DNA from 3 places in the Blautia wexlerae DSM 19850 genome. Region 1 is predicted to be linked to each of the others. Evidence: riboswitches for the same ligand, from Rfam matches in the RefSeq annotation. Region 1 holds a riboswitch; each other region holds the start of a gene.
What was found. Region 1 has a riboswitch for cobalamin ahead of NQ550_RS05760 (hypothetical protein). Riboswitches for the same ligand answer to the same signal wherever they lie in the genome.
Positions count from the first base shown of each region.

Region 2: linked by a shared signal. The riboswitch ahead of nikB (nickel ABC transporter permease) and the one ahead of NQ550_RS05760 (hypothetical protein) in region 1 are both predicted to bind cobalamin.
Region 3: linked by a shared signal. The riboswitch ahead of NQ550_RS03390 (ABC transporter substrate-binding protein) and the one ahead of NQ550_RS05760 (hypothetical protein) in region 1 are both predicted to bind cobalamin.

Region 1 is NZ_CP102267.1:1,241,341-1,245,626, reverse strand. Features, by position in the region: gene NQ550_RS05765 (hypothetical protein) at 1-56, opposite strand, end outside; gene NQ550_RS05760 (hypothetical protein) at 434-1,171, opposite strand; cobalamin riboswitch at 1,332-1,546, opposite strand; gene NQ550_RS05755 (hypothetical protein) at 1,945-2,211, opposite strand; gene NQ550_RS05750 (IS200/IS605 family accessory protein TnpB-related protein) at 2,495-3,823, opposite strand; gene NQ550_RS05745 (IS30 family transposase) at 4,119-4,286, opposite strand, start outside.
Region 2 is NZ_CP102267.1:190,162-194,447, forward strand. Features, by position in the region: gene NQ550_RS00795 (GNAT family N-acetyltransferase) at 1-392, opposite strand, end outside; gene NQ550_RS00800 (M28 family peptidase) at 457-2,505, opposite strand; cobalamin riboswitch at 2,902-3,095, shown strand; gene nikB (nickel ABC transporter permease) at 3,293-4,231, shown strand; gene nikC (nickel transporter permease) at 4,232-4,286, shown strand, end outside.
Region 3 is NZ_CP102267.1:734,774-739,059, reverse strand. Features, by position in the region: gene NQ550_RS03395 (FecCD family ABC transporter permease) at 1-878, opposite strand, end outside; gene NQ550_RS03390 (ABC transporter substrate-binding protein) at 893-1,993, opposite strand; cobalamin riboswitch at 2,109-2,377, opposite strand; gene NQ550_RS03385 (ABC-2 transporter permease) at 2,465-3,115, opposite strand; gene NQ550_RS03380 (ABC transporter ATP-binding protein) at 3,112-3,957, opposite strand; gene NQ550_RS03375 (GntR family transcriptional regulator) at 3,961-4,286, opposite strand, start outside.

The DNA of each region.
Region 1 (4,286 bases):
ATGTTTTCTTTTGCTTCTTTTGAAGCATATGTAATGGTGTGTCCTTTTCCGTTCAATATGCCGCCAAAACTAGATGTTGCTTCTGGAACATCTGAAATGTCAATGTCATTACATAGTATAACCGTTTTATTATTATAATTTTGTATATTTTCGATAAAATTATAATAATCTTGTTCTGTATTAATACAGTATTTCCCTGTTGAATCTTGTGATAATATATCTGAATTAGCTTTTACAAGATAGGCATTACTAAATAATAGAAAAGCTGAGAATATTAACTGATATAAGATTTTTTTTTTTTTTCTTTTTCTTCATATCTATTTACACCCTAAAATTAAAATAATATGAAAAAGACGAAGAACTAATGCTTTATAAAGTGAAACTTTATAAAGCATTAGTATCTTCATCTTTTTATTTGCTATTAAAATTTACTTTATTTCCAACCCGGAACCTGAATCCACTGATCTCCCTGCTGAACATAACTGGAAAATCCAAGATCTAATCCCATCATCATAGAAAAATCTAAGCATACAGTGTGTTCTTTAGTGTCGGAAAGTACAGTATCAACACCTAAGTTATCTGTATTACCATCAATAATAGTCATCCAACCTGAATAATTATTATAGTCTTTCTCAGAAAGCCAATCTGTTTTATGTACTATATTGTTCCAGGTTGAATTTTTTGTAACCTTCATGCTTTCTGTTTCTGTTGTATTAAGATTTGATAATTTGAAATATTTTCCTCTTCCGTTAGCAAGAGAGTTTGCTGTTTTATTTGCTGTACCATCATCTGCAAATACTTTCCCTAAATCGCTATTAGCATGATTTTCCATTTTAACAGCTGGAATATAATTTCCATACTGACTATCATACCAACTTAAAACTCCTTGATAATGATAAGTTTTACCATTTAAAGTCTCTTTTGTTTCAGTATCAGATCCCGAAACTGCTTTCAGAACATCTAGTGCAGTAACAGAACCGTTGGAATTTGTTACTGTAACAACTTTTTCTGGCACAATGTCTGGTGACGCACTATTTTTTCCTGTTAAACCAGTTGTCTTTATAGACACTTTTGCAGTTACTGTATCTGCCATAGCCGGTACTGCTGTGCTTCCTACCATTGTTGTTGCCATTAAGAATGCAATCACGCTTTTTCTTACTTTCATGTTCATTTCGTTTCCTCCTTGAAATTAAAATATAGTTTGTTCTTTTGCAGGTTATTCTGCAAAATATATCTTTTCACAATCATTCAGACTGCGTTGATATCTGTTTTCCCTAAAAAAGGGTGCAAAAAATAAACCTCTGCTCTGCCTGCATATGTCCATTCTTCATTTTCACACACACTCTAAAGCCCGTCTCCTGACTTAAAGTTCCAGAGTATTTTTCAGACATACTCTAACCTACTTACTGCCCTTCTCAGAAATAATTTCCAATGGCTTCGCAGTGTTCGTCCTTATTACAGTGGGGATGAAACCGTACCGGTATCTCACCGGATTTCCAAAAGCTAAAGATAAAGAGATAACGTTACTTCCGATATTCTGTTATCAAAGTGCAAAAAAAATCCCTGCCGGATTCGGCAGGGAATATCAATGTACAAACCAAGAATCCACTCCTATCCTTTATATTAAAGTATCCCTTATGAATACTTCTACAAGAATACAGTGAATTGCAGACTGAATATACTACAAGGGACGAAAGCCCTGTTTGGGATTCTCACCCAACGATTCTTCAATCATTACCGTAGTAATGAGCTGTACATGTGCGCTAAACGCTATTCGTTTTTTACGAAACCATCTTAACATTTTGTCCATAATTTGTCAATATCCCGATTACAAATAATTACTTCCCTTATTATCCCCGGAATACGTCTGAGAAAACACTCTTTTACAGAATCTCCACAATGCGGAATATACAAATCAAAGGAATGATCTTCCACACCTCGGTTCTAAAGTCCATACTCATCATAATACTGCCTGCGCTTTTTAGCATCTGTCACTACGATCTGAATCTCATCATTTCTCTTATCAAGAATAAGTTTATTAATCAAAACACTAAGGCGTTCTTCTCCTCTGACTTCGCCAATTGCTTTGCCAATAGATTCGCCAATTGCCTTGCCACGCGCTTCTCCAATAGATTCGCCAATCGCCTTGCCACGTGCTTCCCCTTCCGCTCTTAACCTTTCCGATTCCAGTTCCAAAACTTTTCCACCCATAGCATCACCTATCCCTTTCTGGATCTTCTCTTCATCCTGGAAGATATAGTCCGAGATTTTTACAATCAGTTTTATCAGATCCGTATATAATTCCGACCTTCCAGATCCTGTCAGTTCCTTGTGAACCTCACATGACTGAAGTCACATGCTTCCAGACGCTTTAGGCGTCCGACTGAATATCGGCGGATACGCCTGTAACTTAGGTACGCAGTTATGCGCATTTCCCATGCCAGATATGGCAGGTTCCCACATTACAGGTAGTCCACTGTATATCTGCCTGTATCTATGCTGCTTTTAAACGTTCCATTTCTGAATGGAGTTTCCTCAGATCTGCATAGACGCATGAGGTTCTACGCTTTACAGGAGGGACTTTTGCCTCCAGTAAAGACCTTTCCGTTGCCGGAAGGGATTTTAAAAGTTCCCTTATAAAATATCTCGCCCCTATATTATAGGATGCTGACAGGTCACAATTATATCGTTTTCCTGTCTGGAAAGTACAGAGGCTGTGATTTTCCCAGTCACGTGTTACCGCCCCGGAACCATCATAAGCCAATCTGCTGGTATTCCATGCGCAGATCCTGGATACCCGCATCCCTTTCCTGTGTGCCTGATGTTCACAACACTTCTGGATATCTCTTTTTCTCCACAGGTGCAGTTTCTGTTTTTTCTTTCCCGATATCTTCCCCTGCATCTCCAGATACTCGAACACGATCACATCTGCATGGTTTTCTTCCGCATATCTTACAATCGCACCTGCAATCTTTTTACCCAGTTCTGTGTTCAGACGTTTCGTATATGCCCATCTTCCCTGTGTCTGCGCAGAGCCATGTTCCCTCTGGGATCTGCGGATCCGTCCCAGTGTGCGGTACATCCGGTCTTTTTCACTGGGATGATCTATGAATCTTCTTCCCAGGACAGTTCCGTCTGCCCGCATGATCGTACAGACTGCATCGGTATTGATCCCTAAGTCCACGCTGCAGATGATCTGTTCTTTCACAGGTGTTTTGGTAAGTGTTACTTCCTCTTTATAGGAAAAACGCAAAAAATACTTCTGGTGTCTCTTTTCCAGAGTCGGGGCAGATGCCTTTTTCCCTGACCAGCATTTTCTCAGATATTCCATATCCGTATGATCCAGACGTACACAGGACCATTTCCAGTCATGACCGTCATAGAGTTTCAGGTATGCTTCGTCTTTCCCTTCTGCGCCTTCACGATACATGACATCACGGTAGAAGACCGGCATGGCGTGGTTTTCATATACAAGCTTTGGTTTCCCGCTCTTTCCGTCGGTCTTTTCCCATAGATCCAGCCGTGTTTTATAAGAGGATACTGTCCCCAGTGCATGCTGGATGGCAGATCTGCGCAGATAGGAAGGCATCTTTGGGAACCGGATATCAAAATCAAAACAGGCATGGTTTTTCTTCGTAGTATGTACCAGATGTTCTGCAGCATTAAAACGCCTCTTTGCATCCGGGATTTCTGCTAATTCTTCCCATACCTTCACATAAATCCCAATCAGATAGCTGACAGCAGAACGGTAGATTTCCAGTGTCTGGCGGATCGGGATATTCTGTTTTCGTAATTCCACACCATAACTGGATATTATCTGCATTTTTATTTCTCCCTGATAACTCTTTTCTCAGATTCTGTTGTTTTTTCTACTACCTACTTAAATGAAAAACTAAATTCCAGCTGTGGATTATCTCAGTAACTATGCGGGATTAAATTCTGTAATGCACCTTAACAATTCTATTTTTTTGTCTTATAATAAACCTGTAAGCACTCATGATTTATGTTTTTATGCATACTAACCGGGCATCTGAAAATAGTGTGCGAGACTAAATTCCACATGCCTTATGTGCAAGACTAAATTCTGGTGCAGTGAAATCTGCCTGTGCTTTACTATTTTATTTTATAAGTTTTGGACTAAGCATAACATCATCAGGTGCGATTGCCTTTAATCCTAATGCTTTGTGCAGTTTGTTGTCCAAGAGTAAAAGAGAGAGTTCATATGGGCTATGTCCATTAAGACTGTCTCTTTTTTCGTTGTTTATGTGATTCATCATAAGTCTGAC
Region 2 (4,286 bases), 1.1 Mb from region 1:
TGAAGCTGATCAGTCCAGCTTGAGTTCAGGTAGTCTTTGCCCTGAATGAAATTCCAGAAGGTTTTCAGGCTTGGATCTTCTTTGATCAGCCATCCGTCAGTGGTAAGTGCAGCTCTGGCCTCTGTGAGACAGTAGTGCAGAAAATTGTAAGGTTCGCTTTCGTCAGAAACAACCAGGATACTGTTCAGTTCGCTGCTGTCAGAATAAATTTCGCATGTCTGAAAGAACTCCGTCAGATCGCAGGAAAAGAGCTCCGGCAGAAGTCTTTCTCTGGTGTCATCATCAGGAATCAGGGTATGATACAGCGGATCCTGTGCGAAACAGACCGTTAACAGTTTCTGTAATCGTGGTAAATCTTCTTCCTGTACTCTGTACAAATTATCACTTTCCATGGTATGTAGTAATCTCCTTATTTATTGCCGGGAACATTGCTGTTCCCGGGAGTGGTAATGTTTTTTAAAAAGACAGTAGATTATTATAGATGTTATCCAACATCGCAGACAGCTTATTAACGGAGGTGTTTAAGTAGCGGATATCGTCCTTATAATAAGCCTTCTGTCTGCGCAGGGCAGCTTCCAGACGACGGATCTCACTATCGAGTTCCGGTGTTTCTTCTTCCATGCGCTGCTTCAGTTTCTGCACGATTCCGTAGAGATTTTCGTGATGCATGATACGTCCGGCACCCCACATCAGGCGGTCTTTTGGCTGGTGAAGAATGTATTCGGTGAAGTGATAGTAAACTTCTTCATCGAAGAGAAATGCGTACATATTATTGTCTACTCGATAGAGGGCCTTCAATGCATCTGTAATATTTCCCTCGGATAAAGCCCGGCTGGCTTTTTCCAGCTGTCGGATATTTTTGGAGGCAGCTTCCTGTGGGAAAATTACTTCATCTTGCCAGTTGAGACGTACCAGATAGTCTTGTGCCTTGCGGAAAGTTTTCAGCAGCTCCAGTCCGGCATATTCCCATTTGTGGCGGAAAGCAATGCGGGCGTCGGAGTCTGAAAGTGTGGCATATTCCGCATTAATCTGGCAGATTTTGTCATAAATATTTTCGGCAGAAGCGGTAATTGTCTGCAGGTTTCTGAGCAGAACATTCTGCTCAGGATCAGCAAATGAGAGTGCATTTTCGTGGATACTTTCTGCGACCGCGTTCATGGTGTTGCTGAAATTCATCGGTGGCAGGACAAGTCTGTCAATGGCCATGATCAGTTTCAGATAGCATTCATGATGAAACTGATAGACAGCTTCCTGGTAAACATCCTGATTATCATATTGGGAATGATAATAATTCTGCATGAAGGGCCCGGCGCTGAAATCATTGACTGTGGATGGGATACCTGCGATTGCCATGGAGAAATCATCAGACCATGTCTCGATGGGAGAGAGAGCCGTGATCCCGTCAGGATATGCTTCCTTCGGGACAGTCAGGCTGTCTGTAAACTGTCTGATGAAATCTGCATATTCATAGGTACAGCGGATGGCATCCTGTCTATTGTGTGCGTGTGCAGGAAGTTCAAAGTTCAGGTCTGCGATCACTTTACCCTGCCAGTCAGGATGTACGCGGAATACCTGATTGTAGGCTCCTGTAGACCAGTCGTATTTGGAATCAATGATTCCCCATTCCTCGGCAGCCATTGCGCAGAAAACGAGAGTGTGGGCAGGCTTATAGCCGCCCTTTACAAGTGAACGGGCAATGCCGAGCATCATGGCGACTGCCGCATTATCGTCCTGGAATCCATCGAAATAGGAATCATAGTGTGCGGACAGCAGGATCATAGAGTCTGTCTCAGTCCCCTGTATTTTACCTGTGATATTGCCTGCTGTTGTGTCCGGAATCACTCTGGAACGGGCATCCAGTGATACTTTTAATGAGGATCTGCGTAATAAAGCAGCATCCTGTTCCGGAGTGTTATGGGTATCTTCTGAATCAGTGGTGTTGTCTTCGCAGGCGGAAATTTTATTTCGGAGAGAACGCTTCAGGATACGTGCATCTGCCTGAGACAGAGAGAATGCAGGTGCGAAATCAGGACCTGCGATATCCTGTGCATTCAGCGCAGACTCTGCGATTTCTCCGTAGCCGTTTGCCTGAACTGCGATCAGGGCAGCAGCGCCACGCAGATAAGCCTGATAAACAGGGAAGCTGATCCACCATTCGTCTCGCTGGTTGATCTCAACCATAACTAGCTTTCCTTTTACGTTTATGCCTTCATAATCTGCGGCAGTTCCTTTTCCCAGATAAACGAGTTCGTAATCTTCAAATCCGTCTGTCTCGAAATTTGTCTGATATCCGCCCATCTGAAAGGTGTGTTCCTGCCCGTCATCATCTGTAAATTTCAGGACTGCCTTCTCGAATTCCCATCCGTCCAGTGAGAATGTATCTCTGGTTACATCGGTAAGTCCGATAGCTTTCATTTCCCTGTATAACATATCTCCTGTAGCTGTTTCAGCAGCGGAACCTGCAGTACGATAGCCCAGAACAGGGTTTGTTTTCTCTTTTTCCATGCGTCTGGCAAGCTGGTAGGACCAGTCTGTGTCAATGCAGGAAATACAGGAATCTTCAATGTTCAATGTAATCGCCTCTTTCCTGACAGTTTGTATAATATGATCAGATATGATCAGTGCCGGAAATGTCAGGGTACTGATCTGTCTGTGGTTTATGATTTTATACTGGAAATATTTTAGCATAGAACAGCAGCAGGAACAAGACAACAGTTGTTGAGAAAAAAGCTATTTTGTGGAAGTTCTATCATATTGGGAAGTTAAAATAACCTTGTTTATTTATTAAAAAATCTGATTGTATGTTTTTATGTACAATTTGACTTTTTTTGCTAATTACTGGACAAAGTAAAAAAATATATTCTATAATATTATAGTAAAAATTAAATAACATTTATTGGTTTTGAACCAGTCGTTGTAAGTTCCACAAGGATTAATAGAGAAACCGGTGTAAGTCCGGTACGATCCCGTCACTGTAAGAGGGAGCTTCGGAATGAAAAATGTCACTGGATCATGTGATTTTAAAGTTGGTCCGGGAAGGCGATTTCGAAGTGGTGAACTTAAGTCAGGAGAACTGCTTACAATTGGGATAGGAATGATTCTTACGGTAGATAGGAAGCATAATTTTTTCATGTCATTTTGTGTCCGTATGTATGGTGTTTTCATATTGCGGGCTATTTTTTTGCCTGAAAATTAACCCCTATGGGGGGATTCCCCATGTTACTGAGTAAAAGTAATCAGAAACATTTCCGGTATTGGTTTAATTCACGAAAGATGTAGGAAGGAGATTATTTTGACGAAAAAACAAATCGGGAAAAGATTTCTGCAGATTCTGATCGTCCTGTTTGGTATCAGCTTTCTAACCTTTGGACTGACTTATCTGTCTCCTGGTGATCCGGCTGAGATCATGCTGACAGAGTGCGGTAATCTTCCCACACCAGAGCTTCTGGAACAGACAAGGCATGAGCTGGGACTTGACCAGCCCTTTCTTGTGCAGTATGGAACCTGGCTGAAGGGTGTACTTACCGGAGATATGGGACAGTCCTATTCCTTTAAGATGCCGGTAGTACAGAAACTTGTATCCTGTTTCTGGCCAACCCTGAAGATGTCTCTGCTGGCACTGCTTATGATGATCGTGATTTCCATTCCGCTGGGAATCCTGGCAGCAGTGTATCAGAACAAATTCCCGGATTACTTTGTAAGAGGAATTACTTTTATCGGGGTATCCGTACCAAGCTTCTGGCTTGGCCTGATCTTACTGAGTATCTTCGGTGTACAGCTTCGCTGGGTAAATGTAGCAGGAGGAAGTACTGATCTGAAGGCTATGATCCTGCCGTCACTTACGTTGGCGCTTGCCATGTCTGCCAAATATACCAGACAGGTGAGAAGTGCGGTTCTGGAGGAGCTTCATCAGGATTATGTAACAGGTGCACGTATGAGAGGTATCAAGGAGAGTGTGATTTTATGGAGACATGTTCTTCCAAATGTAATGCTTCCGCTGGTAACTCTGCTTGGACTTTCCCTGGGAAGTCTTCTTGGCGGTACTGCAGTCGTTGAAATCATCTATAACTGGCCGGGTATGGGAAATATGGCAGTCAAAGCAATCTCCTGTCGCGATTATCCGCTGGTTCAGGGATATGTACTGTGGATCGCTATCCTGTATATGTGTATCAATCTGCTTGTGGATCTGTCCTATACTTATCTGGATCCAAGACTTAAGGAGGATAGATAATTGAAGTTAGCGAAAGTATTTAAAGAAAATAAGCAGTTTACTCTTTTTTCGATAC
Region 3 (4,286 bases), 510 kb from region 1:
ACTACATGAGGAATCACAAGTCCTACAAATCCGATCACGCCAGCACAATATACGGCAAATCCAATCATTACAGAAGCAACAATCAGGTAAAATGTTCTCAATCTGTGTAAATCTGTTCCAAGTGTGATAGAAACTTCATCTCCCAAAAGCATCAGATTCAGGTTTCGATACTGCGTCCAGAAGATGACCACACATATCAGAGTAACCGGAAGCATCACACCTACTCTGGCCCAGCTTGCCCCTGCAAGACTTCCCATGCTCCATTTCATAACTTCCGTAGCTGCATTTTTGTCATTCGTAATGTAAATAACAAAATTTGAAAAAGCAGAGCACACCGCACTGACCGCCATTCCGGCAAGGATCAGCTTAGCTGATGTTGCCTTTCCTCCCATATTTGCAATAGCAATAACTGCAAAGGAGGTGATCATCGCGCCAATAAAAGCAGTAACTCCGACAGAATTCCCGCCAAGAAAGCTTCCGATTCCGAGCATGATTGCCAGCGTTGCACCAAGAGACGCGCCGGATGAAATACCAAGTACATACGGATCTGCCAGCGGGTTCTGCACGATTGCCTGCATTACTACGCCACATACAGAAAGAGCCATTCCAACTGCCAGAGCCAGCAGGACTCTGGGCAGTCGGATCAGCCATACAACATCGTGAATTGCACCTTCTGCATAGGCGGACAGACTTTTTATATGAAATAATTTATAAACAATGACACTGTACACATCCTTCAGTGACAGGTCAGCATTACCAAAAGTAATCGCCGCAAGTATGGAAAAAATAAGAAATCCTGCAAGTCCGATGAGGACTGCCACATACATGGATGTTCTGAGCACATTGCCTTTTTTTGTCTGTGAAACCTGTTCTTTCACTGTTATGTCCTCAATCAGTCAAGATTCACATCCGGATATAATCCTTTTGCGAAAGTTTCAATACCATCCTGTGTACGTGTTGCACTTGCGTACATTTCACTGAGCATGATCGGATAAACACGACCGTTCTTTACAGCGTCAAGGCTCTGAAGTGCTTCGTCATCCTTGATAACGGCAAGCTGGCTTTCTTTTACAGTTTCCGGATCATCACCTGCATATGGCATGTATACAACAAAAATCACATCAGGGTTTGCTGCAATGATATCTTCTTTTCCTGCTGTAGAAGCATCCGGGTTTGCCAGAGTCGCACCCAGTTGTGTTACCATATCTCCACCAAGGCTCTTTGCACCATAGTTTGTGATATCTTCTCCAAGAGGTTCCAGAACCATTACGCTTGGTTTCTCTTCTACATCTGCTGTTGCTGTAAGAGTTTTATCGATCACTGCCTTTGCATCATCTACGATTGCCTGTGCTTTGTCCTGTACATCAAAAATCTTTCCAAGATTTAAGATGTCTGTAAATTCATTTTCCAGAGTTCTGTCTCCGTCAGGGCGTGTGTTTGTGTTGTAATAAGTGTTGCAGCCTTTGTCGATCCAGTCTGTTACATTTCCGAGATTTTTATCAGAAAACAGGGAGCTCCAGGATAAGATCATGTCTGGCTCCAACATCGTTACAGTCTCAAGGGATGGGGTAAATTCATCAAGATAATTTGTTTTTGAAAATGCATCTTTAAGTTCATCCGGAACTTCATTGTCAAGACCTGCAGTAGCTACCAGACGGTCTTCCAGGCCAAGTGCAAGCATGGTTTCAATGCTTCCCTGATATACAGCAAGAACTTTCTCCGGTGCCTTTTCATAGGTTGTTTCGATTTCATTTCCATCATAATCATAGGTTGTGATGGTCAGAGGATATTCTGTCTTTGTACCTTCTGCGTCTGCTGTCTTATCTGCATCTGCTGAATCCTGTGCGTCTGCATCTGCTGCCGGCTGATTGTCCTCTTTGATTGTCTCAGAGTCTGCTCTCTCTGCTGCAAAAGCTGCCGGAGCTGCGGAAACTGCCATAGCTGCTGCCATCATAATTGCCATGATTCTTGTGGATAAATACCTGTTTTTCATTTGACTTCCTCTCTTTTCGTATATGTTATTTACCTGTTCGTGTAACCGAAAAGATGGGACTTCAGAAAAAGTAAAATAGAAGTGATAAGAATAACGGATACTTTTTACGGAAGCTCCTTCTTTACGCTGTCAGGCAGGTTTCCTGACTCACAGATCACAGAAAATTTCCACAAAATAAAAACTGATACAACATCCATGCTTCAGCAGTTCATGAATGTTGTATCAGAAATATTTCCAGATACTCTCTGACAGCCGGATTCCGCCTTCTCACATATTTATGCAATGACATATTACAATCCCGCTTTTTTTCTGTATACAGTGGCCGCAACCGTTCAGGCATTTCACCTGATTCCCTCTCACATTACCATACACAAAATCTGCATATGATAATGTTCACTTAACAGCTTATTCAATTACGCTGATACAATTTTAGCACACTGCTTTTATAATTACAACCATATTCGAGACACATCAGAATTCTTTCTTCTCCATAAGCCGGACACCAATCCAAAAAGACCCCATATATACAATTACTGTAAATAATACAACTCCGGCCAATACCATTCCCCAGTTCAGTCCATTCAGCCATGCATCGACTGCGTCTGCTGAAAGTCCCATTGTTTTTATCAGAATATAAACTACGGCAAATATAATAGCCCACATGACCATTGCAATATAACGTCCTTTTTCCGCTCCAAAATGTATTACAAGCGGGAGCGATACCGCCAGCATAAGAAGTGCCAGTGGAATGTATATCAGGCTGCCAATGATAGTCTCACTCAGACACCCCTGAAGTTCTGCCACACCTTTGCAGATTACTCCCGTTATCGTTGCAATTCCCCACGCTACAGCCGTAAGCCCTGCTCCCAGCAGATATTTTTCCGCCACATACTGTTTTCTGGTAACCGGCAAGGTCATAAGAAACGCAAGACCATTATCAAACTCATCATAACTTATAGTCGTAATGGCAAAAATTGCTGTGACAATCGTAAAATATCCTGTAGCAAAACTGACGCTCCCGCTTCCTGCCAGATTCAGGATGACTTCCATTACAACAACCAGGATAAAAAACTGTTTCTGCTGTTTCATCAGTTCTATATCCTTTACAAATAATCCCTTCATACCTGTTCCTCCATCATCATTACCAGATCATCAATCTTTCCATTCTCAATTACAACATCCGGGTAATTTTCCATATAAAATTGTTTCTGGTTTGTCAGACACCTGTATCCATAAGCTTCTTTCCGGATCTTAATAAGGTATTGCTGATCCAGTTTTTCGTACTCTTCTTCTGCAACTTTAAGAACTGCATAATCTGACAGCAGTACATCTGTATCCTCATGAAGGATAATTTTTCCGGCATGGATCATATAAAAATCGTCACAAAGACTCTCCAGATCTGATGAAATATGTGAACTGATCAGAATAGAACTGCTTTCATTTTCTTCCATATATTCTCTCAGCATGTTCAGCACTTCATCCCTGGCTATCACATCCAGACCAACTGTGGGCTCATCCAGAATCAGCAGTTCTGCCTTATGGCTTAATGCTGCCAGTACTTTAAACTTTGCTTTCATACCAGTGGAAAATTCTTTGATTTTCTTGTCTGTGGGCAGATTGAATCTTCTGCACTGCTGCAGGAATTTCTCTCTGTCAAAATCCGGATATATGCTTTTCATAATATTGGCCACGCCCGCTGCTGTCAGATACATACTGAAGCCTGAATCTGCAAAAACAACTCCCAGTTTCTGTTTATCCTCCGGCCTAAGCTCTTCTGCCTTTTTCCCAAAGACCTCTATCTCTCCGCCATCCGGATGAATCAAGCCGAGCAGAGCTTTAAATGTGGTGGATTTCCCGGAACCATTTCTTCCAATAAGTCCTGTAATCATCCCAGGCTGTACTTCCATAGAACAGTCCAGCGAAAAACCTCTGTAATGTTTCTGCAAATGACTGATTTTCAACATGTCTTAGTCCTCCATGATCATTTCAAAAAGATTTCTGATTTCCTCATCGTTCAGTCCACATCTTCTTCCCTTCATGACCGCCTGCTCCAGATCATGTTCCACTTCTTTGAGCTGTTCTTCCCTCATCAGGTTTTTATTTGTGGCTGCAACGTAGGTTCCTTTTCCATGAACAGTGACGGTAAATCCCTCTTCTTCCAGATTGTCGTAGGCTTTCTTCACAGTCAGGGCACTGATCTTCAGTTCCTTTGACAAACTGCGTACTGAAGGTAATACAGTGTCCGGCTGTAACTCTCCTCTGATAATCGCAGACTTAATCTGGTCTATGATCT